2 regions of the Luteococcus sanguinis genome follow, and region 1 is predicted to be linked to the other one. Evidence: riboswitches for the same ligand, from Rfam matches in the RefSeq annotation. Region 1 holds a riboswitch; the other holds the start of a gene.
What was found. A riboswitch is a leader RNA that binds a small molecule or an ion and turns the genes downstream of it on or off. The one in region 1 is predicted to bind FMN.
Positions count from the first base shown of each region.

Region 2: another riboswitch for FMN. It lies ahead of ABD089_RS03565 (ABC transporter permease); the one in region 1 lies ahead of ribD (bifunctional diaminohydroxyphosphoribosylaminopyrimidine deaminase/5-amino-6-(5-phosphoribosylamino)uracil reductase RibD).

Region 1 is NZ_BAAAKI010000012.1:712-7,511, reverse strand. It holds partial or broken gene ribH (6,7-dimethyl-8-ribityllumazine synthase) at 1-176, opposite strand, end outside; gene ribB (3,4-dihydroxy-2-butanone-4-phosphate synthase) at 173-1,384, opposite strand; gene ABD089_RS08645 (riboflavin synthase) at 1,381-1,986, opposite strand; gene ribD (bifunctional diaminohydroxyphosphoribosylaminopyrimidine deaminase/5-amino-6-(5-phosphoribosylamino)uracil reductase RibD) at 1,986-2,984, opposite strand; FMN riboswitch at 3,184-3,314, opposite strand; gene ABD089_RS08635 (nucleotidyltransferase domain-containing protein) at 3,519-4,019, shown strand; gene ABD089_RS08630 (GNAT family N-acetyltransferase) at 4,151-4,597, shown strand; gene ABD089_RS08625 (hypothetical protein) at 4,692-4,979, opposite strand; gene ABD089_RS08620 (IS110 family RNA-guided transposase) at 5,279-6,643, opposite strand.
Region 2 is NZ_BAAAKI010000003.1:252,357-273,493, reverse strand. It holds gene ABD089_RS03585 (polyphosphate kinase 2 family protein) at 71-1,015, opposite strand; gene ABD089_RS03580 (DNA polymerase domain-containing protein) at 1,090-2,136, opposite strand; gene msrB (peptide-methionine (R)-S-oxide reductase MsrB) at 2,174-2,593, shown strand; gene ABD089_RS03570 (ABC transporter substrate-binding protein) at 2,615-3,685, opposite strand; gene ABD089_RS03565 (ABC transporter permease) at 3,728-4,495, opposite strand; FMN riboswitch at 4,616-4,748, opposite strand; gene hemQ (hydrogen peroxide-dependent heme synthase) at 4,822-5,565, opposite strand; gene hemE (uroporphyrinogen decarboxylase) at 5,577-6,647, opposite strand; gene ABD089_RS03550 (DUF3000 domain-containing protein) at 6,778-7,365, shown strand; gene ABD089_RS03545 (HRDC domain-containing protein) at 7,362-8,693, shown strand; gene lysX (bifunctional lysylphosphatidylglycerol synthetase/lysine--tRNA ligase LysX) at 8,794-12,072, shown strand; gene ABD089_RS03535 (alpha/beta fold hydrolase) at 12,074-12,934, shown strand; gene dxs (1-deoxy-D-xylulose-5-phosphate synthase) at 13,079-15,007, opposite strand; gene ABD089_RS03525 (hypothetical protein) at 15,099-15,584, opposite strand; gene ABD089_RS03520 (HIT family protein) at 15,741-16,172, shown strand; gene ABD089_RS03515 (hypothetical protein) at 16,156-16,974, opposite strand; gene acnA (aconitate hydratase AcnA) at 17,091-19,766, opposite strand; gene ABD089_RS03505 (DUF6767 domain-containing protein) at 19,971-20,153, opposite strand; gene ABD089_RS03500 (class I SAM-dependent RNA methyltransferase) at 20,207-21,137, opposite strand, start outside.

The sequences.
Region 1 (6,800 bases):
TCGAAGGTGCCCGGCACCCGGACGAGCGTGACATCGGTGACGCCCGCCTCGGCCAGCGCTCGCTGGGCGCCTGCCACCAGCCCGTCCATGACGGTGGTGTGCCACTGCGCCGCCACGATGGCGACCTTCAGCGCGGGGGTCTGGACGGTGATGGTGGGTGCTCCTGCGCCGCTCATGCGTGCGCCTCCTCGAGGTTGGTCGGCAACCGGTGGCCCATCCGGTCTCGTTTGGTGGCCAGGTAGGCGAGATTGTCCGGCCCCACGCCCACCAGGGACGGCCGGACGCCGGTGACGTCGAGCCCGTCGAGGGCCGCGACCTTGCCGGGGTTGTTGGTGAGCAAGGTGATGCGATCGACGCCGAGGGCGGTGAGGATCGCTACGGCGGCGCCGTATTCGCGCGCGTCGACGGGCAGGCCGAGGCGGGTCTGGGCGTCGACGGTGTCGGCGCCTGCATCCTGCTCGTGGTAGGCACGCAGCTTGTCGAGCAGGCCGACGCCGCGTCCCTCGTGCCCGCGCAGGTAGACCAGGACGCCCGGCTCGGACGACAGCTGGTGCTGGGCACGGCGCAACTGCTCCCCGCAGTCGCAGCGCAGCGAGCCCAGCGCGTCCCCGGTGAGGCATTCCGAATGGACGCGGACGAGGTTCGTCCCACCCTCTGTGGCCAGACCCAGCGGCGAGACCATCGCGAGGTGCTCAGCGCCGGTGAGCAGGTCGCGGAAGCCGACCGTCTCGAAGCGTCCAGCAGCGGTGGGGACGATGGTCCGGGTCACCTCCTCGACCCGGTCGTGGACGCTGCGCCAGCGCACGAGTTGCTCGATGGTGACCACCGGGAGGTCATGCTGGTCGCCGAGGGCGACGACGTCGGGAGTGCGCATCATCATCCCGTCGTCGTGCACCAGTTCGCCGATGACCCCCACGGGACTCAACCCGGCCAACCGGCACAGGTCGACGCAGGCCTCGGTGTGGCCGCGGCGCGACAGCACTCCCCCGTCGCGGGCGCGCAGCGGGACCACGTGGCCGGGCCGGGTGAAGTCATTGGGACGCGCGTCGGGCGAGGCCAGCAGCCGCGCCGTGGTGGCGCGGTCGTGCGCGCTGATGCCGGTGGTGGTCCCCTGGGCCGCGTCGACCGTGACCGTGTAGGCGGCCCGCAGCGCGTCGGTCGAGTGCGCCACCATCAACGGCAGCTCCAGGCGGTCGGCCCATCGCTCGGGCATGGGCGCGCACAGGTAGCCGGAGCTGTGCCGGATCGCCCAGGCCGTCCACTCGTCGGTGAGGGTCTGGGCCGCCAGGATGACGTCCCCCTCGTTCTCGCGGTCGTCGTCGTCCAGGACCAGTACTGGACGTCCCTGCCGCAGCGCGGCCAGCGCCTGCTCGATGGTGTTCATCGTCCGGCCTCCGCGCGGGCCTGCCGGAGGCGTTCGACGTACTTGCTCAGCACGTCGACCTCCAGGTTCACCGGGGCGCCGGGCCCCTTGCTGCCCAGGGTGGTGAGGCGCAGAGTGGTCGGGATCAGGGAGACCTCGAACCAGTCCGCACCCACCGCCGAGACGGTCAGCGAGACGCCGTCAACGGTGATCGATCCCTTCTCCACCACGTGTCGGGCGATGCTGGCGGGCAGGTCGAAGCGGACCACCTCCCAGCGCTCCCCGGGGGTGCGGGAGAGCACGGTCGCGGTGGTATCGACGTGGCCTTGGACGATGTGGCCACCGAAGCGTCCGTCCGCGGCCATCGAGCGTTCCAGGTTGACCGGGTCGCCCACCTGGAGCGCGCCCAGGCTGCTGCGGCGCAGGGTCTCGGCCATCACGTCGACGCTGAAGCCCTCGGCGTCGTGGTCGACGACGGTGAGGCAGACCCCATTGCAGGCGATGGAGGCGCCGGGTGTCGCGTCGGAGACCACAAGGGGTCCGCGGATGCGCAACACCGCTGATTCGGCGCCCTCCTGCTTGCCGGCCAGCGTGCCGAGCTCCTCGATGATTCCGGTGAACATCAGATCGTCCTTCCAGGGTTGGGTTGCAACACCAGGGCAAAGTCTTCGCCCTCGTGGATGACTTCGGTGGTGGTGAGGCGGGCGATGTCGGCGATGGTGCCGATACCCAGGTCTGCGGTGGCTGGACGTCCGGTGCCGAGCAACGCGGGAGCGATGCAGGCGATCACCTCGTCGACTAGGCCCGCCCGCCAGAAGGCTGCAGCCAGGCGTGGTCCGCCCTCGAGCCAGACGTGGTGGACGCCGAGTTCGCGGACCTCCTGCAGTGAGCGGTCGGGATCGCGATGGGCGAGGTGGACGAATCGTCCGTCATCGCCCCGGACGCGCGCCGCTGGTGGAATGTCGCGGACGCCCAGCACCACCCGCCAGGGCTGTCGCTCGGCCAGCTGGCCGGCTTCGTCGCGGGAGGTCATGCGGGGGTCATCGGCCAACACCGTCCCGGTACCCACCAGCACGGCGCCGCACTCGGCCCGCCGACGCAGCATCGCCGCCCGCATCGGTTCGCGGGTGATCCATTGGCTGGTGCCGTCGGCGGCGGCGCTGAACCCATCCAAGGTGGCGGCGAACTTCCAGGTGACGAACGGACGTCCGTGCTGCTGGGCGAAGGTCCAGGTGCGGTTCAGCGCCGTGGCTTGGTCGGCCAGCAAGCCCCCGCTCACCTCGACGCCGGCTGCCCTCAGCGTCGCGGCGCCGCCCGAAGCCAGCGGGTTGGGGTCCGACTGGGCGTGGACGACGCGAGCAATCCCAGCGTGCAGCAGCGCCTGCGAGCAAGGTCCGGTGCGTCCCGTGTGGTTGCAGGGTTCGAGGGTGACGATTGCGGTTCCCCCGCGGGCGCCGCTGCCCGCCTCGGCCAGGGCAGCAACCTCGGCGTGCGGAGTGCCGGCGCCCTCGTGCCAGCCCTCCCCCACGACCTCGCCGTCGCGGTCAAGCAGGACGCAACCCACCCGTGGGTTGGGGTCGGCGGCAGGTCCGCGCGTCGCCAGCGCGAGGGCACGACGCATGGCGTGCTCCAAGAGGCCCGAGTGGGCTTCGGATGTGGTGTGGTTCATCAATCTCCCCGGTCGGCTACATCGCCGTGCGCCGGGGTTTGCGGACGCGTCGGCGTCCGCTGGGTGCGCACAACCGACGCGCGCGGGCAGCCCGCACGACGTCGACGGCTGCGCAGCACCCGCCACGGGTCGTCGGCGCGCGCGCCGTGACCCACGTGTTTCCTCCCATCCGGACTTTCACCGTCGGTCCTGGAATTTCACCAGGTCAACCGTCCGCTGGCTGCGGACGGGTCGCGGACTCTTACCGCCGGTTCGGACTTGCACCGACCCCGGAACACGTTGAAATCGAGCATGCCACAGGGTCACAACCGCGGATCCGGCGTTCACACGGTGGCCGGCCAAGTTGGCCCTTGGCAGGGGCGTGACATCACTCTCATGCTTGATATGTGGGTGATGGCGGACGGCCTTGGCCGTGCAGGTGGGGGTGCCGGCCAGCGGCCGTGAAATTCCCTTGAGTGATCGGACGATCGAGTGAAGGCTGTCGGTATGTCACCAGCTGGATCCACCCCCGCACATGAAGTGCTCGCAGTCATTGAATGGCTCTCGACGCGCAAGGTCACGTATCAGGTCAACGGTGGCTGGGCCGTCGACGCCCTCGCCGGTAACCAGACGCGTGAGCACGGCGATCTCGACGTCTTCGTCGACGCCAACTTCGTGCCGGCCCTGCTGGCCTGGCTCGAAGAGCGCGGGTACTCCACCGTCGAGGACTGGCTCCCCATCCGCATCGAGCTCGCCTCGTCTGCTGGCCGAATGGACGTCCACCCGATGACCATCAACGCCCGGGGTGACGGGATCCAGCAGGGCTTCGGTGGCGAGACCTTCCTCCATGCCGCGGCCGAGCGCGCGACGGGAACGATCGACGGCGTCCCGGTCGTGGTCGCCACGCGCGCCCGTCTGCGTCAGCTGCAAGAGGGTTACGAACTCCGCCCCCAGGACCACCACGACCTCACGGTTCTGGCGCAGCTCAAAGCAGACCCGGGGAACTAGCCACGAGCCTTGGCCCGCAGCCCTCACGTCTGAGCCTGCACCCGGATCACCCGCATAATGCCGATGACAGGGCGTCTCCCTTTCACGAACCTCCGAGGTGCCCGACCATGTGCGCACCTGCGCTGACGACCATGACCATCGAGCTGAGGCCAATCACCGTTGCAGACGCGGAGGCGCATGCCGCGGGCGAGGACGATGAGTCCGTGAAGTGGCTCAGCGGCGGCTACGCCCCGATCGAGCGGGTACGCGACTACCTGCCGGGTCTCGAGGACAACTACCGACGTCAGAGGGGCAAGCGAGGCTTCGGCATCTGGGTAAACGGTCGTCTGGGCGGCTACATCGACTTCGACCCGGACCGTGAAGACGGGCTGGCACCTGGAGATGTGAACATCGCCTACAGCGTTCACCCGTGGGCCCGCCGTCGAGGTGTGGCCGTGGAGGCCGTGAATCTCTTGTGCCAGTGGATGGCTTCCTGGGACATCGATACGCAAGCCGCCATCCGCGTTGAGCCTGAGAATGTCGCGTCGGTCAAGGTGGCCGGGCGTGTCGGGTTCAAAGCCGTCGGCGAGCTAATCTGATCCACTGATGTCCAAGCGGACGGAGCACCTGCCCACCTACTCCTGTTCCGCCGTCCCCTTACTCAGCCGAACATCTGCCTCTGGCGCAGGTAGATCAAGAATCCGTGGCGAGCTCGCGGGCTCGCCTGACCAGAAGTTCCATGATCCGGTCGGAACATAAGTTCTCCTCAGCCCGCGCATCAATGGCCTGGTCGTACTCGTCGTCGAGTTCCACCAGGTCCTGCAGTTCCTCTGGCCCGTCGTGACCAATGGCATGCATCGCCGCGAGGAACTGTTGCCCGCTAATCCGGCCCGTCAGGAAGTCCTTCGCGGTGGCGCGAGCGAAGTCCCACGGGTCATCCTCAGCGCGCAGCTCATTCCTCGCTCTTGCTGACGACCACATGCACTGATCATGTCAGGCGCTTCGCATGACCAAGTCGAGCAACGCACTGTCATCAGCGTGAGGCGTTTCGTGTCAAGGCTGGGTCGGGTGTCCCGGGGTTTTCGTCGGTCCCTGCATAGGTAATGGAGCTGGGCTCTGCAGCGTGTGATCGGGTTGGTCGACGAGGGTCGGGGCTGCCCATGATGACAGACGGGATACCGATGGGGTTCCCAATGCCGCTGAGGGCTCGCCCCGACCCAGCTCTTGGGTGTGGACGCCTGGCTGATGGCGACGCGGGCGGGTGGCTTGTAGGGGTTGGTTCAGGCAGCGATGGCCTCCAGGTGGACGACCGTGGCGACGGGCCTGCTGCCAGTGGAGGCGATGTCGGGGCTCCAGGCCTGGCCGGTGGTGACGATCGCGTAGAGCTGCCGCAGGATCGCCGCCGCGACGATGGTCTGGGCCTGGGTGGGCTTGAGCCGATTCGTGTTACGGCTGGTCAGATACCGGTAGCGGGCCGCGTAGACACGGTTGTTCTGCAGGCAGCCCCAGACCGCCCGCCAGGCCGCGACCCTCAATGCCGGCCGACCCGCCCCGGTCAGCCGGGCCTTCCCGGTGAACGCGCCGGACATCCGCTCCCGCGGCGCCAGACCAGCATGTTTCACGACGGCGCGGGCGGAGGCGAAGCGGGTCAGGTCACCGGTCTCGGCCAGGATCGCGGCCGCGCCGACTGCGGACAATCCGTCGATGCTGGTCACCAACGAGGTGAGGCCGAGCTCGTCGAGGACGGTGGCCATGCGGGCCTCGACATCGACCTGCTGGGCCTTCGCGTGGTCCCAGTCGTCGAGGACCCAAGCGATCCGTTCGAACGCGGAACGACGGTGCTCGATGACACCGGCCGGATCGGCCAGCGCCTGGAACAGGCCGGTGGTGATGCGGTGACAGGCCTTGGTCTTGCCACGGCGCTGGACCTCCTGGAGGACCTGGTGCTCGAAGCGAGCCAGGCCGCGGCGCCGGGTCAGAGTCAGGTCACCGCCGTCACGGACCATGATCACTTGCAGCGCGGCGACCCAGGTGGTCGACTTGAACGGCTGCTTCGCGGCCGCCAGCGCTGCGGGCCAGACACATTCGAGCAGGTCACGGATCTGCTGGACCGCCTCGACGCGCTGTCCGAGCAGACGTTCGCGGCGTTGCCCGAGGTAACGCAGCCGGGACCAGGTCTCGTCGACCGGTTCGGGCAAGTAGCAGCGCAACTGGGCGGTCAGCCGGGCGATCAGGACAGCGTCCTTGTCGTCGGTCTTGTCGATGGTCAGGTCCTCGGTCTTGCGGGCCCACGACGACAACATCGGCTGGACACACACGAAGCTCATGCCCCGCTGGGCGGCGAGCTGCCCGAGGACGCGCCAGCGGTGCCCGGTCGGTTCGCAGGCGACCGTCACGCCGGCGTAGCCGGCTTTCTCGGCGCGGTCCGCGGCCCAGTCCAACGCTTTGCCCAGGTCCCAGGCCTTGCAACGGAACGTTCGGCGCGCCAAGACCTTCGAGTCGTGGTCACAGACCACCAGCATCTGCTTCACGTCCGCAAGGTCGATCCCGACGATCGCGTTCGTGACCGGGACCGCCTCCCGGAGCCGCCCGAGTCGGGCATTGCGGTTGCGGTCACCACGGGAAACACCACTAGCGTGAGACATGTTCGTCCTCCTTCTGCGATGGGACACCAAGCCCTCCAAGCGCAGCAGGAGGACGTTCCCTCACGCCAGACCCCGTGTGCTCAAACACGTTCCTATGCCGCTGGTCTCACCCAGGGCTGGGTGGCCCCTCTGCCGTGCGAAAGGCGTCACGATTCAC
Region 2 (21,137 bases), on a different contig from region 1:
GGCAGCACCAAGCGCGCACGCAACTCGAAGGGGGCTGGCACCAGACGGTGCCAGCCCCCTTCGTCCATGCTCAGCAGCTCTTGACGCGTTCCATCTCCACGTCCACGTCGAAATCGGCGGGCGGCCAACCAAGGTCCATGTCCTGCAGGGTCTCGAGCAGGATCTGGGCAACGGCCCAGTTGCGGTACCACTTCTTGTCCGAGGGGATGACGAACCAGGGCGCCGAATCGGGATTGCAACGCTCCAGCAGGTCCGCGTAGGCCTCCATGTAGGCGGGCCACTTGGAGCGTGAGTCGACATCACCCGGGTTGTACTTCCAGTACTTCTCGGGGTTCTCCAGCCGCTCCAGCAGGCGGGCCTTCTGCTCGTCCGCCGAGATGTTCAAGAAGCACTTCACGACGCGGATGCCCGAGTCTGTGAGCTCCTTCTCGAACTCGTTGATCTGGTCGTAGCGCTGCTCCCACTCCTCCACCGGCACGAGCTCGTCGACACGCCCGATCAGCACGTCTTCGTACTGCGAACGGTCGAAGATACCGATCATGCCGGGCCCGGGCACCGCACGACGGATGCGCCACAGGAAGTCGTGCTGGCGCTCCTCATCGGTGGGCGCCTTGAATGCGTGCAGGTGGATGCCCTGCGGGTCGACCATGCCGATCGCATGGCGAATGACGCCTCCCTTGCCTGAGGTGTCCATGCCTTGCAGGATCAGCAGCACGCGCGGCGCCGACTCATCCTCACGGCCGTTGGCGTAGAGCCGCTCCTGCAGGTCCGAGATCTTGGGTCCCATCGCGAGCGTCTGCTTCTCGGCGTCAGCCTTGCCCTTGCCGGGGTAGCCGGGCGCGGCGGCCGGGTCGAGGTCCGCGATCCGCACACTGCCCTGCGGAGCTCGCAGCAACGCACGCAGGCTGCTGTCCCGTCCGACGACGGGCTCACCCGAGGTGCGTTTGCTGCTGCTCACCTTGCCCTGGCGCTTGCCGGACAACTTGTCGGACTTCTTCGATTCCGTCTTTGCCATCCGACCATTGTCGCGCGCCGGCGGGCGAGTGGGGGGCGAAAACGCGCTCCTGGCCCTGATTCCTCGGCGCGTCGTCAGCTCTTGGACCGGGCTCGGCTGGGCTGCACCCGCGGTGGTTCGCCGGGCATCTTCGGATACTCGGGCGGGTAGGGCATCTCCCCCTCGCCGGCCACCGCATCGCGCTCGTACCACTCGAGCGCGGTGGTCACCGGCGCCGGGGTGGACCGGTACAGGCCTGCCCAACGGTCCCTCAGCTCGGCGTACCGGGCAGGCATCGTCTGCACGGTGAAGTCGTCGGGAGAGACCTCGTCGAGCTCCTCCCAGAGCAAGGGTGCCGACACTGTCGCGGTGGGCACCGGACGGACGGAGTAGGCGCTGGTCATCAGCCGGTCGCGGGCCATCTGGTTGAAGTCGACGAAGATGCGCTCGCCGCGCTCCTCCTTCCACCAGTTCACGGTCACCAGTTCGGGCATCCGGCGGGCCAGCTCACGTCCGATCGCGATGGCGGCGTGCCGGGCGTCGATGAAGTCGCAGGGCTGGACCTGGGCGAAGACGTGGAGGCCGCGGCCACCGGAAGTCTTGACCCATGGGTCCAGGCCCGCCGCGGTCATCACCGTGCGCAGTTCGTGCGCTGCCGCGACGGCGTCGGGGAAGCCGGTCCCCGGCTGTGGGTCGAGGTCGATTCGGAGCTGGTCGACGTGCTCGGTGTCGGGCATCGTCACCGGCCAGGGGTGGAAGCGCAGCGTCCCGAGGTTCACCATCCAGACCAGGTCGGCGACGCTGGTTGGGGCCACCTGCTCGGCCGTCCGCCCCGAGGGATAGGTCACCTTGACGGTCTGCACACGCTCCGGCATCCCCTTGGGAGCCGCCTTCTGGTAGAAAGCGTCGCCGCGGCCATCCTGACGGGTGGCCATCACCATGCCGGGGTGCACTCCCCCGGGCCAGCGCTCCATGGTCGTCGGACGTCCATGCAGCGCGGCCAGCATCCCCTCGCCGACGGCGATGACGTACTCGGCCAAGTGCTTCTTGGTCAGACCCAGCTCGGGGAAGTAGACCTTGTCAGGGCTGGACAGACGGACGGCGTGACCGCCGATTTCCAGCTCGATGGCATCCTTGGGCATGTGCCCACCCTAGGGCCCACCAACCGGAGGGAGACCCATGACTGACATGCCCACGCCGAAGGTGCTGCTCAGCGAGGACGAATGGCGAGCCAAGCTGAACGACCTCGAGTACAAGGTGCTGCGCGAGGCCGGCACAGAGGCCCCCTTCGTCGGCGAGTACACGGACACGACCACCGAGGGCGTCTACTCCTGCCGCGCGTGTGGCGCCGAGTTGTTCCGTTCGGACGAGAAGTTCGCCAGCCATTGTGGCTGGCCGTCCTTCTTCGCCCCGCTGGCCGAGGACACCGTCCGCTACCTGCGCGACACGACGATCCCCGGCCGTCCGCGCACCGAAGTGCGCTGCGCTTCCTGCGACTCGCACCTGGGTCACGTCTTCGAGGGCGAGGGCTACGAGACTCCCACCGACCTGCGCTACTGCATCAACTCGGTCTGCCTGACGCTCGAGCCAAAGGCCTGATCCTGCCGAGCCCAGGCCAGGTCAGCTGGCGAGCACCAAGGGGTCGATCATCGAGGCCCCGTCGACTGCCTTGTCGATCAGGCCCTGGGCCTTCATGAAGGTGGTCATGTTGCCCCAGGTCCGCTCCACGATGGCACCCGTGATCTCTCCGTCGCTCTCGTAGAGCGGCACGGTGGCCTTCAGCGTGGCCAAGGCGTTCTTGCGCGCCGTCGCCTCGTCCAGGCCGGTGACATGGGTGGCGGCCACGGTCACAGCCGCCTCGGGGTCGGCGGCGACGGCCCTCATCGACTCGACCATCGCCTTCGCCACCGCTTGCGCCTCCTCGCGGTTCGCCTTGAGGTGCTCGAAGGTTGTGATCAGGCTGACGGCGACCAGCGGCACCTCGGGTGCCAGCTCAAGCTCGCGGACCGCCAAGCCGTTCTGCTCGAACTGGACCGCGTCATTGTTGGTGTAGCCCACCACCGCGTCCACCTTGCCGGTGGTCAGGGCGGCCTGGGAGGTGTAGCCGATGGTCTGGATCGTGACGTCGTCCTGGGTGAGGCGCGCGGTGTTCAACGCGACCAGCGTGCCGAACCAGGCCTCCCCGAACTTGCCCGGGATGCCGAGCCTCTTGCCCTTGAGGCCGGTCAGGTCGGTGATCGTCGAGTCTTCGGGGACGATCACCCGCACCGGGTAGTGCTGGTACATGGTGGCGATGGAGACCAGTTCCATGCCCTCGGTGAAGGCCTGCACCAGCTCGTCACCACCGGCGATGACGTACTGTTCCTGGCCTGCAGCCAGGGCCGTGAACAGACCCTCCTGCGCCCCATGGTGGCGCAGGGCAATGTCCTGCCCACCGGCAGCGAACACACCCTTGTCAACACCCCAGTAGAAGGGCGCGAACTGCACATTGGGGATGTAGGTGAGCCCGAGCACCGGCTTGGACGAAGTGGACGACGAACCCGACGCCGTCGCGGCCGACGTGGTGGCGTTGGGCGAGGTGGAGGCGGACGATGCCTGCTCTCCCGCCTTCTGGCTGGCAGTGCCATTGCAGGCAGCCAGACCAAGGGTGGTGGCGGCCACGGAGACCTGGAGCAGCTGGCGTCGGTTCATGGGTGTTCCTGTCGGTAGGTGCGGCGGGTGGGAATGGAATGGTCAATCAGCAGCGGCATCGGTGAAGCTGATGCGGTGCTCAAGCCAGCGGATGATCGAGTAGATCGTGGCCGCGACCAGACAGAGCACGCCGATCGTGGCAAACATCCCGGGGGTGTCGAGCCGGTCGCGCTGAATGGTGAGCAGCTCCCCCAAGCCAGACCCTCCCATCACCATCTCGCCGACGACCGCGCCGGTGATCGACAGGGTGAAGCCATTGCGCAGCCCGGCGAGTGTGGACGGCAGGGACAGCGGCCCCTCGATGTGGCGCAACAGGCTGAGGGTGCCGGCGCCATCCATCCGTCCGGCAGCCACCAGTTCGGGGTCGACGTGTCGCAATCCCAGCACGGTGGCCACCAGGATCGGGAAGAAGACCATCAGCGCGCACAGCACCATCACCGGGACGAGTCCGTAACCGACCCACAGCACCAGCAGCGGCGCCAGGACGATCGCGGGGATGGCCTGCGTTGCCCCTAGGAAGGGCTGGGTCGCGGCGGAGAACCACCGCGACTCATGGATCGCGACGGCCAAGGGGATGGCGACGGCGGCACCCAGCGTGGAGCCACCGAAAGCCTCGAAGAGGGTGACGCAGAGGGATCGCCAGAAGGAACGCGACGACAGCTGCAGGTGCAGGGCATCCAGCACGTCAGCCGGCGTCGGCAGTACGAAGCGCGGCATCTGGCCGATCTTCGCCGTGAGCACCCAGCCCAGCAGCAGTGCGCAGCCCAACGCCAACGGTGCAACGACCGCCCGCATCCTGCTGCCGATCACTCTTCGTCCTCCCGGTCGTCGTCATCATGACCCGGGGCATGCGGGAATCCGCGGGCTGGCCGACCGCGCGAGGCGTGTATCGGCACGCCACCGCGGCCTCGTCGCCACGACGAAACCAGCCAGCGCTTCCTCCCATCCGGACTTTCACCGTCGGTACCGGAATTCCACCGGTTCAACCGCCCAGCCGTACCGGCCTGGTCGGGTCGCGGACTCTCACCGCCGGTTCGGACTTGCACCGACCCCGGGAGCACTTTGGACCAAAGATAGCGCACCGGCCCGAAAACCCTGATGGGTTTGCTGGCCGGTGGGCAGGTCGTTCGGGGTGTTCAGCAGCAGCCGCAGGCACCTTCGGCCGGGGCGCCCCAGCTGGCGACGATCTCGGCGAGCTCGCGACGACGTCCGGTGAAGAAGGGCTGCTCCTCGCGCATGTGGGCACGGGCCTTGGCGGCGCGCAGGTCACGCATCAGGTCGAGGATGCGGTACAGGTCGTCCGCCTCGAAGCTGAGAAGCCACTCGTAGTCGCCCAGGGCGAAGGCGGCGATCGTGTTCGCGCGGACGTCCGGGTAGGGCAGGGCCAGCATGCCGTGCTCGCGCAGCATCGCCTTGCGCTCGTCCTCGGGCAGCAGGTACCACTCGGTCGAGCGGACGAAGGGGTACACGCAGATGTGCTGCTTCGCCTGCTCACCGGCCAGGAAGGCAGGGATGTGGGAGCGGTTGAACTCGGCGGCGCGGTGCAGGCCCACCTGGGACCACACGGGCAGCAGCGTCTGGCCCAGCTCGGTGGCGCGCAGGGCGAGGTAGGCGTCCTGGAGCACCTCGGAGTCGGGGGCGTGCCACCAGACCATCAGGTCGGCGTCGGCGCGGAAACCCGCGATGTCGTACCAGCCGCGAATGACCAGACCGCGTCCCTCGGTGGCCTTCTCGACCGCGGCCAGGGCCTCAGCCGCGGCATCGGCGCCGACGGCCTGGGTGCGGGCGAAGACCGAGTACATCGCGTAGTTGATGGACTCGTTGATCGACTCGGCGTTGATCCTGGCCTGGGGATTGTGCTCGTCGTGCTGGGTGGTCATGAAAGTGCTCCTTACCTGGCCTCGGCCCGCAAGGCGGGACCTTCGGCATGGATGAGTTCGACGATGCGGGTCAGCACGTCGGGGTCGGTGGTCGGCGGGACGCCGTGACCCAGGTTGAAGATGTGTCCTGGCGCCTTGGCGCCCGCGCGGATGACCTCGCGGACCCGCTCGGCCAACACCGGCCAGGGCGCCAGCAGCAGCGAGGGGTCGAGGTTGCCCTGGACGGCCTTCTGGCCGCCGATTCGGGCCGCAGCGACGTCCAGCGGGGTGCGCCAGTCCACGCCCACGACGTCGGCCCCGGCCTCCGACATGGCGGGCAGCAGCTCGGCCGTCCCGACCCCGAAGTGGATCCGGGGGACGCGCTCCCCCAGCTGGTCGAAGACGAACTGGCTGTGCGGCAGGACGCGCTCGCGGTAGTCCCGCTCGGACAGGGCACCGGCCCAGGAGTCGAAGAGCTGGACGGCCTGCGCGCCCGCGTCCACCTGCACCTGCAGGAAGGCGGCGCTGATCACCGCGAGGCGGTGGCACAACTCGGCCCACAGCTGCGGGTCGCCGACCATCATCGCCTTGGTGCGGGAGTGGTCCTTGGACGGACCGCCCTCGACCAGGTAGCTGGCCAGGGTGAAGGGGGCGCCAGCGAAGCCGATCAGGGGGATGTCCCCGAGCTCGGCGACCAGACGGGTGACCGACTCGGTGACGAAAGCGACGTGCTCGGGGGTCAGCGGGACGAGCTGGTCGAGGTCATCCATCGAGGTGACCGGCTTGGCCACGACCGGGCCGGTGCCCGCGACGATGTCCAGGTCGACGCCGATCGCCTTCAGCGGCACCATGATGTCGCTGAAGAAGATGGCCGCGTCGACGTGATGGCGGCGGACGGGCTGGAGCGTGACCTCGACGACCATTTCGGGATCGGCGCAGGCCTGGAGCATCTGCGTCCCGACGCGCAGTTCGCGGTACTCGGGCAGGGAACGTCCGGCCTGGCGCATGAACCACACGGGCAGGGCAGTGCCCTGGCGTCGGTGGGCAGCCGCGACGAGTGCGGGCTCGTGCGGGGCCGGGTCGGCGACAAGAGGCTGGTTCACGCCCGCAATACAACCACAGCCGCACAACCACAGCCGCGAAGGCCGGACGGAATCGGCGAGGGGCCCGGTCGCAGGCGTGACCGGCGAGTCGCTCCCGGCCCCGACAGCCCCCGTTGCATACCCTCGACCTGTGAGCCCCCAACTACCCGGACGAGCCAGCGCGCTGAGCTTTGACGAGCTGGCCCGGGAACTGGCGGCCTTCGGCTGGCGGTCCGAGGTCGAGGTGGAGGACATCCCCTCCCCGCAACGCATTGCGCCCCACTCGGTGGCGATCGCAGCCGACGTCATGAGTGGAAACGAGGAGCTGGGCAACGGTCGGCTGGTCTTGTTGCACGACCCGGCCGGAGTCGAGGCCTGGGAGGGCGAGTACCGCTGCGTGACCTTCGCGCGGGCCGAAGTGGACCTCGAAATGGTCACCGACCCCTTCCTGGCCGAAGTTGGCTGGTCGTGGCTGACGGACGCCCTGGAGGCCCACCACGCACCCTATGTGGCAGCGTCCGGCACCGTGACCGCCGTCTCCAGCCGGTGCTTCGGTGGGATGCAGGACGACCCGGATCGCGCCGAGGTGGAGATCCGTGCCTCCTGGACCCCATTGATCGACGATGAGCACTCCCTCGGCGCCCACCTGGCCGCTTGGCAGGACCTGCTGTGCATGACCGCCGGCGTGCAGCCGCTCCCGGATGGCGTCGTCCCCATCTCGTTGGGACGGGCTCGATGAGGGAGGAACAGCCGATCAGTGTTGGACAGCCGATCAGTGCTGGACAGCCGAACAGTGCCGCCACTCCCGCCGAGGCCACCCGCCCCAAGGAACAGGCACCACTGCCCGTGCTCGACATGCCCGCGGACGGTATTCCGGAGGTCGTCGACACCCCCGCAGCCCTGGCCGCCTGTATCGAGAGCCTGCGGCCGGGCACCGGCCCGGTGGCGGTCGACGCCGAGCGCGCACAGAGCTTCCGCTACTCAGCCAAGTCCTACCTCTTCCAGCTGCGGCGCGCGGGCTCGGGCAGCTTCATCATCGACCCGATCGCCTTCGAGGACGGCTCTGGCCGGGCACAGCTGGGCGACCTGTCGGAGGCGATCGAGGACGCGGAGTGGGTCATCCACGCCGCCACCCAGGACCTGCCCTGTCTCGTCGAAGCTGGAATGGTGCCCGAACGCATCTTCGACACCGAGCTGGCAGGACGCCTGCTCGGCCTCCCGAGGGTCGGGCTGGGCGCCATGGTCGAGCAGTACTTCGGCCTGCACCTGCTCAAGGAGCACTCCGCCGCGGACTGGTCCAGACGCCCGATCCCCAGCGACTGGCTCGTCTACGCGGCGCTCGACGTCGAGTTGCTGGTGGAGCTGCGCGAGAAACTGGCCGCCGACCTGGCCGCCGCCGGGAAGCTCGAGTGGGCGGAGCAGGAGTTCGCGCATTTGGTGGAGGTCTACCGGCAACCGCCCGAGCCCACCGGCGAGCGCTGGCGCCGTACCTCAGGCATGCACACCGTCCGCAGCCCACTGGGGCTGGCCGTCGTCCGCGAGTTGTGGACGACCCGCGACGAGATCGCACGTCGGCTTGACAAGGCACCCGGCAAGGTCGTGCAGGACAAAGCAATCAGCGAGCTGGCGGGCCTTGTCGGGCGGCCGCCGGCGGTCCCCACCAAGGAGCAGATGCGCCGTATCGACGGCTTCAAGCGTCGGACGGCCCGCCAGTACGAGAACAACTGGCTCGCCGCGCTGGAGCGCGTTGCGGAGCTGCCTGCCCGCGAGCTGCCGCCGGTGCGCACGCCGCTGGATGGACCGCCCATGCCGCGCCAGTGGGAACGTCGCTGGCCCGATGCCTTCGCCCGGTGGAATGCGGCCCGTCCCGCCACCCAGCAACTGGCGGAGAAGCTGTCGATGCCGCCGGAGAACCTGGTGAGCCCCGACACCCTGCGCCGGATCACCTTCGAGCCGCCGGTGCCGCTGACCCACGAGACGATCGACGCGCGGCTCGCCGAGCTCGGAGCCCGGCCGTGGCAGCGCCAGCAGCTGGTTCCCGTCCTGCTGGAGACGCTCGATTCCTGACGGTCGGTAGGGGCCGAGCCGGTCACCGACGAGGTCATCGCTTGGCTCGTGTGGTGAGCGGTCACAGACATTTGTCAGTGGCTGGTGCAAGAGTGACATCGTGGTCGCATTCTGGGAACGCAAGGCACCGGTCTACCTCTCGAGGTTGTTCTTCGCCGCCTCGCTGCTGACCATCGCGCACGCCATGTTCCGCGGCACCCGGTGGGTGCACTGGCTCGTGCAGGCATTCAGCCTGGTCGTGTTCCCGATCGACATCGGCGGACTCGGCCTGGCGGCCTTCCTGACGATCGTCGGCGCCGGCCTGCTGCGCCGCAAACGGGCCGCCTGGTGGCTCGCCCTCGTGTTCTTGTGCTTGCAGTGGATCCTGCCGGTGGTCGTGAGCGTCCTGGTGGCCCGCGAGTGGTGGCAGGGCCACAGCCTGGACGAGCCGCTCGAGCAGGCGATGCTCTCGTACCTGTTCAACTCCTTGTCGGTGGCGCTGTTGATCGTTGGGCTCGTGGTCGCGCGCCGCTCGTTCGCAGCCCGCCTGACCCCGGGCAACATGCGCTACGCCCTCGCGACCCTGGCCGTCGGACTCACCACCTCGGTGGCCACCGGCCTTCTGCTGGGGTGGCTCACCGGACACGAAGGAGGTCCGCGCAACCGGCTGTTGAGCATCCTCGACCACCTGGTGTTCGGCTCGGCGGCCTCGCGACCGCGGATGGTTCCCGAATGGGTCCAGCTCTTCGTGGGATCGCTGTTCGCGCTGACGATGCTCGGAGCATTGCTCGTGCTGCTGCGCTCCCAGCGCCAGCGGGCGAACCTGCCGCTCGATCACGAGCTGCACGTGCGCGCGCTGCTGGATGAGAACCCGGATGACTCGCTCGGCTACTTCAACACCAGACGCGACAAGCAGACCCGCTTCTCGGCCACCGGGCAGGCGGGGGTCGCCTACCGGGTGCAAGGTGGCGTGTGCCTGGCCTCTGGGGACCCGCTGGGCCGCCGGGAGCACTGGCCCGCCGCGCTGGCCAGCTGGCTCGAGATGGTGCGCCACTACGGGTGGACGCCCGCCGTGGTGGGCGCCTCCGAGGACGGCGCCGTCGCCTGGGACCGGGCGGGTCTTCGGGTCATCAGGGTGGGGGACGAGGCCATCCTGCGGCCCGACCGCTTCGACCTGGCCGGTCATGAGCTCAAGGCGGTGCGCCAGACCGTCGAGCGGCTGACCAGGGCCGGCTACCAGACGCGGGTGCGCCGTCACCGCGACATTGGGGCCGCCGAACTGCAACGGCTGATCGGCCTGGCCGACCGGTGGCGCGACGGCGACGACCGCGGCTTCTCCATGGCACTCAACCGGCTGGGGGACCCCCTCGACGGCAACTGCCTGCTGGTCGAGGCCTTGTTCCCGGACGACCACCTCGGCGACCGGGAGGATGCGCGGGTCGCGGGGTTGTTGTCCTTCGTCCCGTGGGGCCGCGACGGCCTGAGCCTGGACGTGATGAGGCGCAACCCCGAGGCCGACAACGGCGTGACCGAGCTGATGGTCACCGGCCTGATGACGGCCGGTCGCGAATTCGGGATCCGTCGGGTCTCGCTGAACTTCGCCGTCTTCCGCTCGACGATCGAGGAGGGGGAACGGGTCGGGGCGAGCAGGGTGCGGCGGCTGCAGCGTCGTACCCTGATGCTCTTCAGCCGGTGGTTCCAGATCGAGCAGCTGTACCGCTCCAACGTGAAGTACGCGCCGCAGTGGTCGCCTCGTTTCCTCGCCTACGAGGAAGCGGCCGATCTCGGGCCGGTCGGGGCGGCGATGGGTGTGGCCGAGGGCTTCCTTGATGTGCCGCATTGGCTCGACCCCCTGCCGGTGCCGCAGCAGCAGCTCGTTGCAACCGACGACCCGAGGGTGGTTGCCTTCCTCACTCGTCCCGGGACCGAGGTCGCAGCGCGACGGCTGCCCGAGCAGGTGCGGCGCCGGTTCGACGAGCGAGCCGAGATCATCGCCTCGGGAGCACAGGCCTATCCCGTGCACACAGGGGTCGATGCCCACTGCGCCGACGTGGCGGGAGCCCCCGGCCGGGCCATGACCGTTGGCGGACGGGTGATGGCGGTCAGCGACCACGGCGGTGTCGTGTTCGCCCGCGTGCAGGACTGGAGCGGCCAGGCGCAGGTGCTGCTCGACCAGGCCAGCCTCGGACGGGAGGAACTGCGGCGGTTCAGCCGCGCGGTCGACCTGGGTGACCACTTCTCGTTCACGGGGACGACGGGCGCCTCGCGCAATGGGTCGCCCAGCTTGCTGGCGCAGGCCTGGCAGCTCACGAGCAAGTGCCTGAGACCCCTGCCCGACAAACACCGTGGCCTGGCCGACCCGGAGCTGCTTGTCAGGAACCGGCACCTCGACCTGGTGATGAACCGTGCTTCCCGCGACCGTCTCGCCGCGCGGTCGAGGACGATCCAGTCGGTGCGGCAAACGCTCCTGGGGCGGGACTTCCTGGAAGTCGAGACCCCGATCCTGCAGACCATCCATGGCGGCGCGAACGCCCGTCCCTTCCGTACCCACATCAATGCCTACGACCTCGACCTCTACCTGCGCATCGCGCCGGAGCTCTACCTGAAACGGTTGATGGTGGGTGGGCTCGACCGCATCTTCGAGATCGGGCGCAACTTCCGCAACGAGGGTGCCGATGCCACCCACAACCCGGAGTTCACCGTCCTGGAGGCCTACCAGGCCAATGGCGACTACCAGTCGATGAGGGTGCTCACCGAACAGCTGGTGCGTGACGCGGCGGTGGCGGCCACCGGCGGGACGATCGTCCGGGGACGAGACCCACACGGCGTCGAGCACGAGGTCGACCTCGCCGAACCATGGCGATGGGTCAGCGTGCACGAGGCGGTATCACAGGCCTCCGGCGTCGAGCTGACGCCCGACACCCCGCGCGAGCAGCTGGCCGGCCTGGTTCGCCAGGTCGGCGGGGAGGTCGATCCGCGCTGGACCCGGGGCGCCGTGCTGGACGAGCTCTACGACCACTTCTGTGAGAAGCAGACCATGGCCCCGACGTTCTACTGCGACTTCCCGGCCGAGAGCTCGCCGCTCACCCGTCCGCACCGGGACGACCCGCGCTTGGCCGAGCGCTGGGACCTGGTCATGTTCGGCTCCGAACTGGGCACGGCCTACTCCGAACTGGTCGATCCGGTGGTGCAGCGAGAGCGATTGACCCAGCAGTCGCTGCAGGCGGCTGGTGGTGACCCGGAGGCGATGGAGCTGGATGAGGACTTCCTCACCGCACTCGAGTACGGCATGGCACCGACCGGCGGTCTGGGCATCGGCCTCGACCGGCTCGCGATGCTGATGACCGGCGCGAGCATTCGGGAGTCGATCGCGTTCCCTCTGGTCAGGCCGAGGAGCTGAGGTGGTCGAACCCACAGGGCAGGTCTCCCGCTTCAGCGGACGAGAAGTGCACTGGCGCCTGCGCGAGGGCCAGGGGCCGACGGTAGTCCTGATGGCCGGGTGCGGCCTGGCCATGGAATTCTGGGCCGATGTCGCGGCTGGGCTGGACGGTCGCCAGGTGCTGGCCTTCGACCGTCCGGGCTTGGGAGGCACGCGCTGGCCGGGGCACCTGCCCCGGTTGGACGAGGAGGTGGCGACCCTCACCGAGCTGCTGGAGGGCCACGGCGATGGTCCGGCCGTGCTTGTGGCGCACTCGATGGCGGCCTTCCACGCGGAGGCGGTCGCCCGCACCCGTCCCGACCTGGTGGCCGCTTTGGTGCTCGTCGACCCGTCCGTCGAGTGGTACGCGGCAGACCCTGGGAAGTCCTCCCTGGGCTGGGCACGGGGCATGGGGGTGCTGGCGCGATCCGGGTTCGGACGTCCCCTGGCCCTGGGCTGGCGGTTCGGCACCTTCCTGCAGTCGTACCGCGAGTGGTCGCGTCTGAGCCGCGGACGATTGGATGCCATCTATCGGGATGCAGACTCGTGGGAGATGGCCACGGCCGAGTCGCTCGGGTACGAGCGTCAGGCTTGGGACCTGCAGGAGCTGCGGGCAGAGCGTCCGCTGCCGGGCCTGCCGGTGTCGGTGCTGTCGGCCGCTGATGCCTCGGCAGGCGGCGCGGTCGCCGACCAGGCACGCCTGTGTCGGTTGCTGAACGGGCGCCAGCTGGTCGTGGAGGGGTCGCGTCACCTCATGATGCTGGATCGTCCGGACGCGGTGGTGTCAGCAGTCGGTGGGATCGCTGGCGCCGATGACGCCCACCACTCAGGATGTGCCGATTGAACCCTCGAAAAGCTCCCCTATTGGGGGCGCAGGACATTGGCGACGCCGGCGAGCAGTTCCCGCTCTGCAGCGGCCCACACGATGGCGTCCATGCCGACAATCCCGGTGCGGCGCAATGGACGTCAACCCCTCGTGCAATGGACGTCAACGCATGTTGACCGACTGCTGCACGTCCCGCGGTGACCGGGAGTCCTCCCATTGCCCGATCACATCCCGGGCGATCGCCTGGCCGGTGAGCCCCAGGCTCTCCAGCAGCTGGCCGCGCGAGGCATGGGGCAGGAACTCCTGCGGGATGCCGAAGTGGTGCACCGGCACGCCCACCCTGGCTTTCGCGAGCGCCTCGGCCAGATGGGAACCCGCCCCGCCGACGACCATCGAGTCCTCGATGGTGACCACGAGTGCGTGCCGGCTGGCCATCTCGACCAAGGCGTCGCTGACCGGTAGCGTCCAGACCGGGTCCACGACATTCGCGTCGATGCCTTGCTGATGGAGCCGTTCGGCCACGTCGAGGGCCAGGCCCATGAACTGCCCATAGCCGACCACGAGCACCTCGGGACGCTCGGCGACCCGGAGCAGGTCGAGCCCGTCCTGGGTGCGGACTGCCGCGATCGGGTCGGGCAGCTTCTCCTTGGAGTAGCGCACCACGGTTGGGGCGTCGTGAACGGTGACGGCGACGTCGAGTGCTTCGGCGAGGCGCTGCCGGTCCCGGGGCGAGGCGAGCCGCAGCCCCGGCACCAGACCCAGCATCGAGACATCCCACATGCCGTTGTGGCTGGCACCGTCCGGGCCCGTGACCCCAGAACGGTCGAGGGCGAAGGTGACCCCCTGACGATGCAGCGCCACATCCATCAACACCTGGTCGAAGGCGCGGTTCAGGAAGGTCGAGTAGACGGCGAAGACAGGGTGCAGACCACCGGCGGACAGGCCAGCGCAGGAGGTGACCGCGTGCTGTTCTGCGATGCCGACGTCAAACACGCGGTCGGGGAAGACATTCGCGAAGCGGGCCAGGCCGACCGGGTGCAGCATGGCGGCCGTGACAGCGACCACCTCGGGATGCTCGGTGCCTATCCGGATCATCTCGTCGCCAAAGGCGTCGGTCCAGGTGCTCTGCAGCTGCGCGGACAGCGGCTCGCCGGTGAACTCGTTGATGGGAACGACCGCGTGGAAACGGTCCTCCTCGTGCTTCTCGGCCGCCTCGAAACCGCGTCCCTTGCGGGTCAGGGCGTGGACGATCACCGGCCCGCCGAAGTTCTTGGCCGACTCCAGCGCACGCTCCACAGCGCCCAGGTCATGGCCGTCGATCGGGCCGACGTACTTGAGGCCAAGGTCAGCGAACAGGCCCTGGGGGGCCAGGACATCCTTCAAGCCTGCCTTCATTCCATGCAGGACGTCGTAGGCGCCGCGTCCGAGCAGCGGGGTCTTGTTGATCTGTCGCTTCGCGACGTCGAGGATCTGCTCGTAGCGACGATCGGTGCGCAGCGCAGCCAGGTGCGTGGCCAGACCACCGACGGTTGGCGTGTAGGAGCGCCCGTTGTCGTTGACGACGATCACCATCCGCAGGTCCTCCTGGACCGCGATGTTGTTCAGGGCCTCCCACGACATGCCACCGGTCAGGGCACCGTCGCCGACGAAGACGACGACCGTGCGGCGCTCCCCCTTCAGCCGGAAGGCCTTCGCCAGGCCCTCACCCCAGCTCAGCGAAGTGGACGCGTGCGAGTTCTCGACCCAGTCGTGCTCCGACTCGGCGCGTGATGGGTAGCCCGACAGACCGTCTCGCTGACGTAGGCCGTCGAAGGCGTCGGCCCGTCCCGTCAGGATCTTGTGCACATAGCTCTGGTGGCCGGTGTCGAAGACGATCGGGTCGGTCGGAGAGTCGAAGACCCGATGCAGCGCGATCGTGAGCTCCACCACGCCGAGGTTCGGGCCGAGGTGTCCGCCGGTGCGAGAGACATTCGTGATCAGGAAACGCCGGATCTCGTCGGCCAGCTGTTCCAGCTCGGCGCGCGACAGACCACGTAGGTCACTGGGCTGCTTGATCGAGCCCAGCAGGGTGCTCCCGTCCGAAAGGGTCATGAGGGATATCGTAGTGCGGCAAACCTCACAGTCGCCCCAACCTCGCGGGGGGCTCCGGCCCCACGGGTGTCCACAGTCACCCGTCCCGCACTCACAGGCGACGCAGGAAGACCCGTCCACGCAAGGACTCCTCCACCAGCATCACGGCCCGGCGCACCCGGACCAAGCGAGCCCCCTCGGCCTGGACCACCTCCGTGGCCCGGTCGAGCACATCATGGTCGACAAAGTCGGACAGGCTCGCCCGAGTGGTGGCGAGCGCCTCCCGCGAGGACCGGATCTGGCCCTCCACGAACTCCGCTGCATAGCGGGCCAGCACCACCGGATGGTTCCGCAACACCGGGTAGGCCCGGTAGTCGGCCGGGCACTGGTCGAGCAACCAGGCAACCGCGGACTGCTCCCAGTCGCTGGCACCGGCCGGCAACACCTCCTCGGGCCAGCCGGGCGGGGTATAGATCGCATCGCTGGGCGCACCGCCACCCTGGAGGGAGTTGCTCAGTGCCGACCTGAGCCCTCCCCCGGCATGGAACTGTTGCTGACCGTTCGCGCGTCCGTGCTGCTTGAAGGCCACCGCCGCCATAGCACCCTCCTCGAATTATTTCAGTTCGATTATAGGTCGATGCAGATGCCCCGGCAAGAGGTCCTTCCAAGCACCGACACCCAGACCATCGCAGCGCCCTCCGACAGTTCTGGGGCGACGGTCCGCCCCGGCGTTCGAATGCGGCACACTGCCCACATGAGCCAGAACCAGGACCTGTTCTGCCGGATCGCCGCCGGCGAGGAGCCTGCGCACGTCGTCCACAGCGACGAGCTGCTGGTGGCCTTCCTCGACATACGTCCGGTGTTCAAGGGGCACGTCCTGCTCTGCCCGCGCACGCACGTCAGCACCTTGCTGGACCTGCCGGACGACATGACCACTCCCCTGCTGAGCACCGCACGCACCATAGCGGCGGCCATGGGTCCGGCGCTCGGCGCCGAAGGCACCTTCGTGGCCATGAACAATGTGGTGAGCCAGTCGGTACCGCACCTCCACGTCCACGTGGTGCCGCGCAGCAAGGGTGACGGCCTGCGGGGCTTCTTCTGGCCTCGGACGAAGTACGCCGACGAGGCCGAGGCTGCCGACTACGCAGACCGGTTGCGCGCACAGATGCTCAGCGGTTTGCGCTGATCGTCCTCGCTACCGACTCCAGGGCAGTGGACAGCTGTTCTGCCGTGGCGGTGCCGCCCATGTCGGTGATCTGGATGCCGACATTGCCCACAGTGCCCAGTGCGGTGACGGTCGAGGAGGTCTTGGAGTCGGTGGTGGCACTGGCGACCTGCCCCACCTCGACACCCGAGCTGGCTGCACTGACCTCGATGACCTTGGCAGTGCCCTTCATCGTCGAGCCATTGATCTCGGCGCTGTAGCTGGCGCACGCGACCGCAGCGGCGCGGTTGGCGGCGACCAGCTGCTCGGCCTGGTCGCTGGACCCAAAGGTGCGCAGCAGCACCAGGTAGTCGTCCGTGCCGGCCAGACTCACGCCACCCGAGTCGGGCAGCAGGTGCGCTGCCGCCAGCGTCGCCTGCTTGCAGGCAGCCGGGGAGTAGGTGACCTGCTCCAGGCTCGCGGCCAGCTGGTTGCCATAGGCACCCTGCTTGGCCTTGGTCTGATACTCGCTCGAGGCGACCTCCACGGACTGGCCGTTGATGGTCGCACCCTTCAGCAGGCCTGCCAGTTGGGCGTCGGTGTAGGCCTGCTCGGAGATGGCCGCGGTGCTCGCGTCATTGGTGGACGCCGAAGGCTTCTCGGTGGCCCGATAGGTGGCCTGGCCGGATGTGGTTGCTGCCGGAGCAGTGGAAGCGGGGACGCTGGAGGCGGAAGCGCTCGAGGACGTGGGTGCCGAAGTGTCGTCGTCCGTGCCACCGCAGGCGCCGAGGGCAAGCACGAGCACTGGCAGCAGAGCCAGGACGGGACGACGGGTGGCAACCATGCGGCACTCCTCAGTTCGGCGTTGGGACGACTCTACTTGCCGGCATGAAACAGGGGCCGCACCGGATTGGTGCGGCCCCTGTCGGGCCCTGTCGGGCGGCTACCGAGGCTGGTGGCTCAGTTCGCCATCAGCTGGCGCAGCACGTACTGCATGATGCCGCCGTTGGTGTAGTAGCCGCGCTCCCCGGGGGTGTCGATGCGCACGACCGCGTCGAACTCCACGACGGAGCCGTCGGCCTTGGCGGCAGTGACCTTCATCGTCTTCGGCGTGCGGCCCTCGTTGAGCTCCGTGACACCGACGACCTCGAAGGTCTCCGAGCCGTCGAGGCCCAGCGAGTCGGCATTCTGGCCCTCGGGGAACTGCAGCGGGAGGACGCCCATGCCGATCAGGTTCGAGCGGTGGATGCGCTCGTAGCTCTCGGCGATGACGACACGAACACCCAGCAGCGCGGTGCCCTTGGCGGCCCAGTCACGCGAGGAGCCCGAGCCGTACTCCTTGCCAGCCAGCACGACCAGCGGGATGCCGGCTTCCTGGTAGGCGACGGAAGCGTCGAAGACCGTGGTGACGGGGGCGTCGGGCTTGGTGAAGTCCTTGGTGAAGCCACCCTCGGTGCCGGGCGCGATCTGGTTGCGCAGGCGGATGTTGGCGAAGGTGCCGCGGATCATCACCTCGTGGTTGCCGCGACGCGAACCCAAGGAGTTGTAGTCCTGGCGCTCGACGCCGTGTTCGGTCAGGTAGCGGCCCGCAGGCGAGTCGGACTTGATCGAACCGGCCGGGGAGATGTGGTCGGTGGTCACCGAGTCGCCCAGCTTCAGCAGCACGCGCGCGGCATGGATGTCCTCGACGGGGGTCGGCTCGGCCGGCATACCGTCGAAGTAGGGCGCGCGACGGATGTAGGTCGACGCGTCATCCCAACTGAACAGCGCCCCCTCGGGGGTGTCGAGGTTCTTCCAGCGGTCGTCACCGGCGAACACGTCCGCGTAGCGGGACTTGTACATGTCGGAGCTGATGGACGAGTTGATGACCTCGTCGATCTCCTCGGTGGTCGGCCAGATGTCGCGCATGAACACGTCCTCGCCCTCGGGCGTGGTGCCCAGGGGCTCGTTGTCCAGGTCGATGTCCATGGTGCCGGCGAGCGCGTAGACGATCACCAGCGGCGGGGAAGCCAGGTAGTTCATCTTTACGTCGGGGCTGATGCGGCCCTCGAAGTTGCGGTTGCCCGACAGGACGGCGGTGACGGCCAGGTCGTTCTCGTTGACCGCGGCGGAAACCTCGGGGATCAGCGGGCCAGTGTTGCCGATGCAGGTGACGCAGCCGTACCCGACCGTGTTGAAGCGCAGCAGGTCGAGGTAGGTCTGCAGGCCCGACTTCTCGTAGTAGTCGGTGACGACCTGCGAGCCGGGGGCGACGGTGGTCTTGACCCACGGCTTGGGCATCAGGCCCTTCTCGATGGCCTTCTTGGCGACCAGCGCAGCGCCGATCATCACCGAGGGGTTCGAGGTGTTGGTGCACGAGGTGATCGAGGCGACGGTCACCGCACCATTGGCGAGCTCGAAGGAGGTGCCATCGGCCAGGGTCACAGGAACCTTGGTGGTGGGGTTCGACGAGTAGGTCGGAAGGACCTCGTTGAACTTCTCCTTCGACTCGGCCAGAACGATGCGGTCCTGCGGACGCTTCGGGCCGGCGATCGAGGGGACGACCGTGGTGAGATCGAGCTCGATGTACTCGGAGTAGACCGGCTCGCGCTCGTCGTCGTGCCACAGGCCCTGGGCCTTGGAGTAGGCCTCGACCAGCGCGATCTGTTGCTCGTCACGACCGGTCAGGCGCAGGTAGTCGGTGGTCTTGTCGTCGATCGGCCAGATCGCGATCGTCGAGCCGTACTCGGGCGACATGTTGCCGATGGTGGCGCGGTTGGCCAACGGCACCTGGGAGACGCCGGGGCCGTAGAACTCCACGAACTTGCCGACGACCTTGTGCTCACGCAGCATCTCGGTGATGGTGAGCACCATGTCGGTGGCGGTCACGCCGTCGTTGAGCTTGCCCGACAGCTTGAAGCCGACAACCTTGGGGATGAGCATCGAGATGGGCTGGCCAAGCATGGCCGCCTCGGCCTCGATGCCGCCCACGCCCCAGCCCACGACGCCCAGGCCGTTGACCATGGTGGTGTGCGAGTCGGTGCCGACGCAGCTGTCGGGGTAGGCCTGCAGCACGCCGTCGACGGTGCGCGGGAAGATCACCCGGGCCAGGTTCTCGATGTTGACCTGGTGGACGATCCCGGTGCCCGGGGGGACGACCTTGAACTCGTCGAAGGCGCTCTGTGCCCAGCGGAGCAGCTTGTAGCGCTCGTTGTTGCGCTGGTACTCGACGTCCACGTTCAGGTTCAGGGCGTCCGGGGTGCCGAAGTACTCGGCGATGACGGAGTGGTCGATGACCATCTCGGCTGGGGCCAGCGGGTTGACCTTGTCGGCGTCGCCACCGAGGTCGGCAACGGCCTGGCGCATGGTGGCGAGGTCGACGACGCACGCGACGCCGGTGAAGTCCTGCATGATCACGCGGGCGGGGGTGAACTGGATCTCCTTGTCCGGCTCACCCTGCGGGGCTCCGGCGGCGAGCGCCCTGATGTCGTCCGCGGTGATGTTGGCACCATCTTCGGTGCGCAGCAGGTTCTCGAGCAGCACCTTCAGGCTGAAGGGCAGCTTGTCGTGCCCGTCGACCGCGTCCAGGCGGAAGATCTCGTAGTTCTGGCCGTTCACCTCGAGGGTGGACTTGGCCCCAAAGCTGTTGACGCTCATGCATCACTCCTGATCGGGCTCTGCTCGGCATCGCCGCCGAGGTGTCTTGACATCAAGATATCACCGAAACAGCCACCACGGAAGGCGACCGGGCCGACAACTCGTCACCAGTCTGCTACACCACATCCAGCCTTGCCAGCGCGCCCACCCCGTCCGCAAATAGGCGCACGGATCGTGCCGTAAATGCCCGCCTCGGAACCGAGATCAGGAGGCCTTGGGGTGCCCCTCGGAAGTCTGACGACGCTGCTCGTCGTAGAGCTCGCGAAGTTCCGGGTCGCCCATCACCAGGTAGACGAGGCCGCAGTCCTGCGGCCCGGTGACGCCCATGTGGCACAGGGTGCAGGGCTCTCCGGCACGGATCGGGCACTTTGGCGTGGGCTTGGACACGCCCTACATTCTGCTCCCCCGGCAATCCTTCCTCGCGGGCGGGGTGGCCGGGCTCAGCGGGGCTCGAGGATCGCGACGCACTCCACGTGGTGGGTCATCGGGAACAGGTCGAAGGCCCGGATGGAGCTGTGCCGGTATCCCACGTCTGCAAAGGTGGCCAGGTCACGGGCCAGCGCTGCTGGGTCGCAGGCAACGTAGGCAATGGCCCGCGGCGTGAGACCGGCCACGTGGCGCACCACCTGCTCCCCCGCCCCATTCCTGGGCGGGTCAAGGACGACGATGTCGGCGCGGTCGAGCTGCTTGAGCGCCTTCGCCAGGGGGGAGGCGATGAATCGGGCCTTGGGGACGTTCTGGCGGGCCAGCCGGATCGCCGAGCGCACCGACTCCACGCCGGTCACCCGCACCCCGCGGTCGGCCATCGCACCCGCGAAGAGGCCGACGCCGCAGTAGAGATCGAGCCCGAATTCTCCCTCGCGGGGTTGCAGTCCGGCCAGGGCGACGTCGACCAGCAGCGCGGCCGCAGCCGGATGGACCTGCCAGAAACCGTCCGCCCGAACGCGGAAGTCGCGGCCACCAGAGCTCTCCAGGACCAGGTCATCACAATGCCGTTCGTCCCCGACGAGGGCCAGCGGTGCGCCTTTGGCCGGCACCACGACGCGGATCTCATCGCCGGCCCGCTGCGCCAACTCGTCCAGCTCGCTGCGCGAGGGGCCCCGGTCAGAGGCGATCAGGCAGCCCTGCTCGGGCAGTTCCACCACCTCGTGCGAGCGATGGGCCCGCATTCCGACTCTCGCGCGCCCCTCGCCGTGGTCGACGGCGTAGCGGGCGCGGGTGCGCCAGCCCCGCAGGGGGTCCACCTGTTCGACCGTTCCGGTCCACTCGATGTCGGCGAGGCGATGCAACTGTTCGGCGACGACCTGGCGCTTGAGCTCGAGCTGCCTGGCGGCGCTGACATGCTGGAAGTCACAGCCACCGCAAACCCCG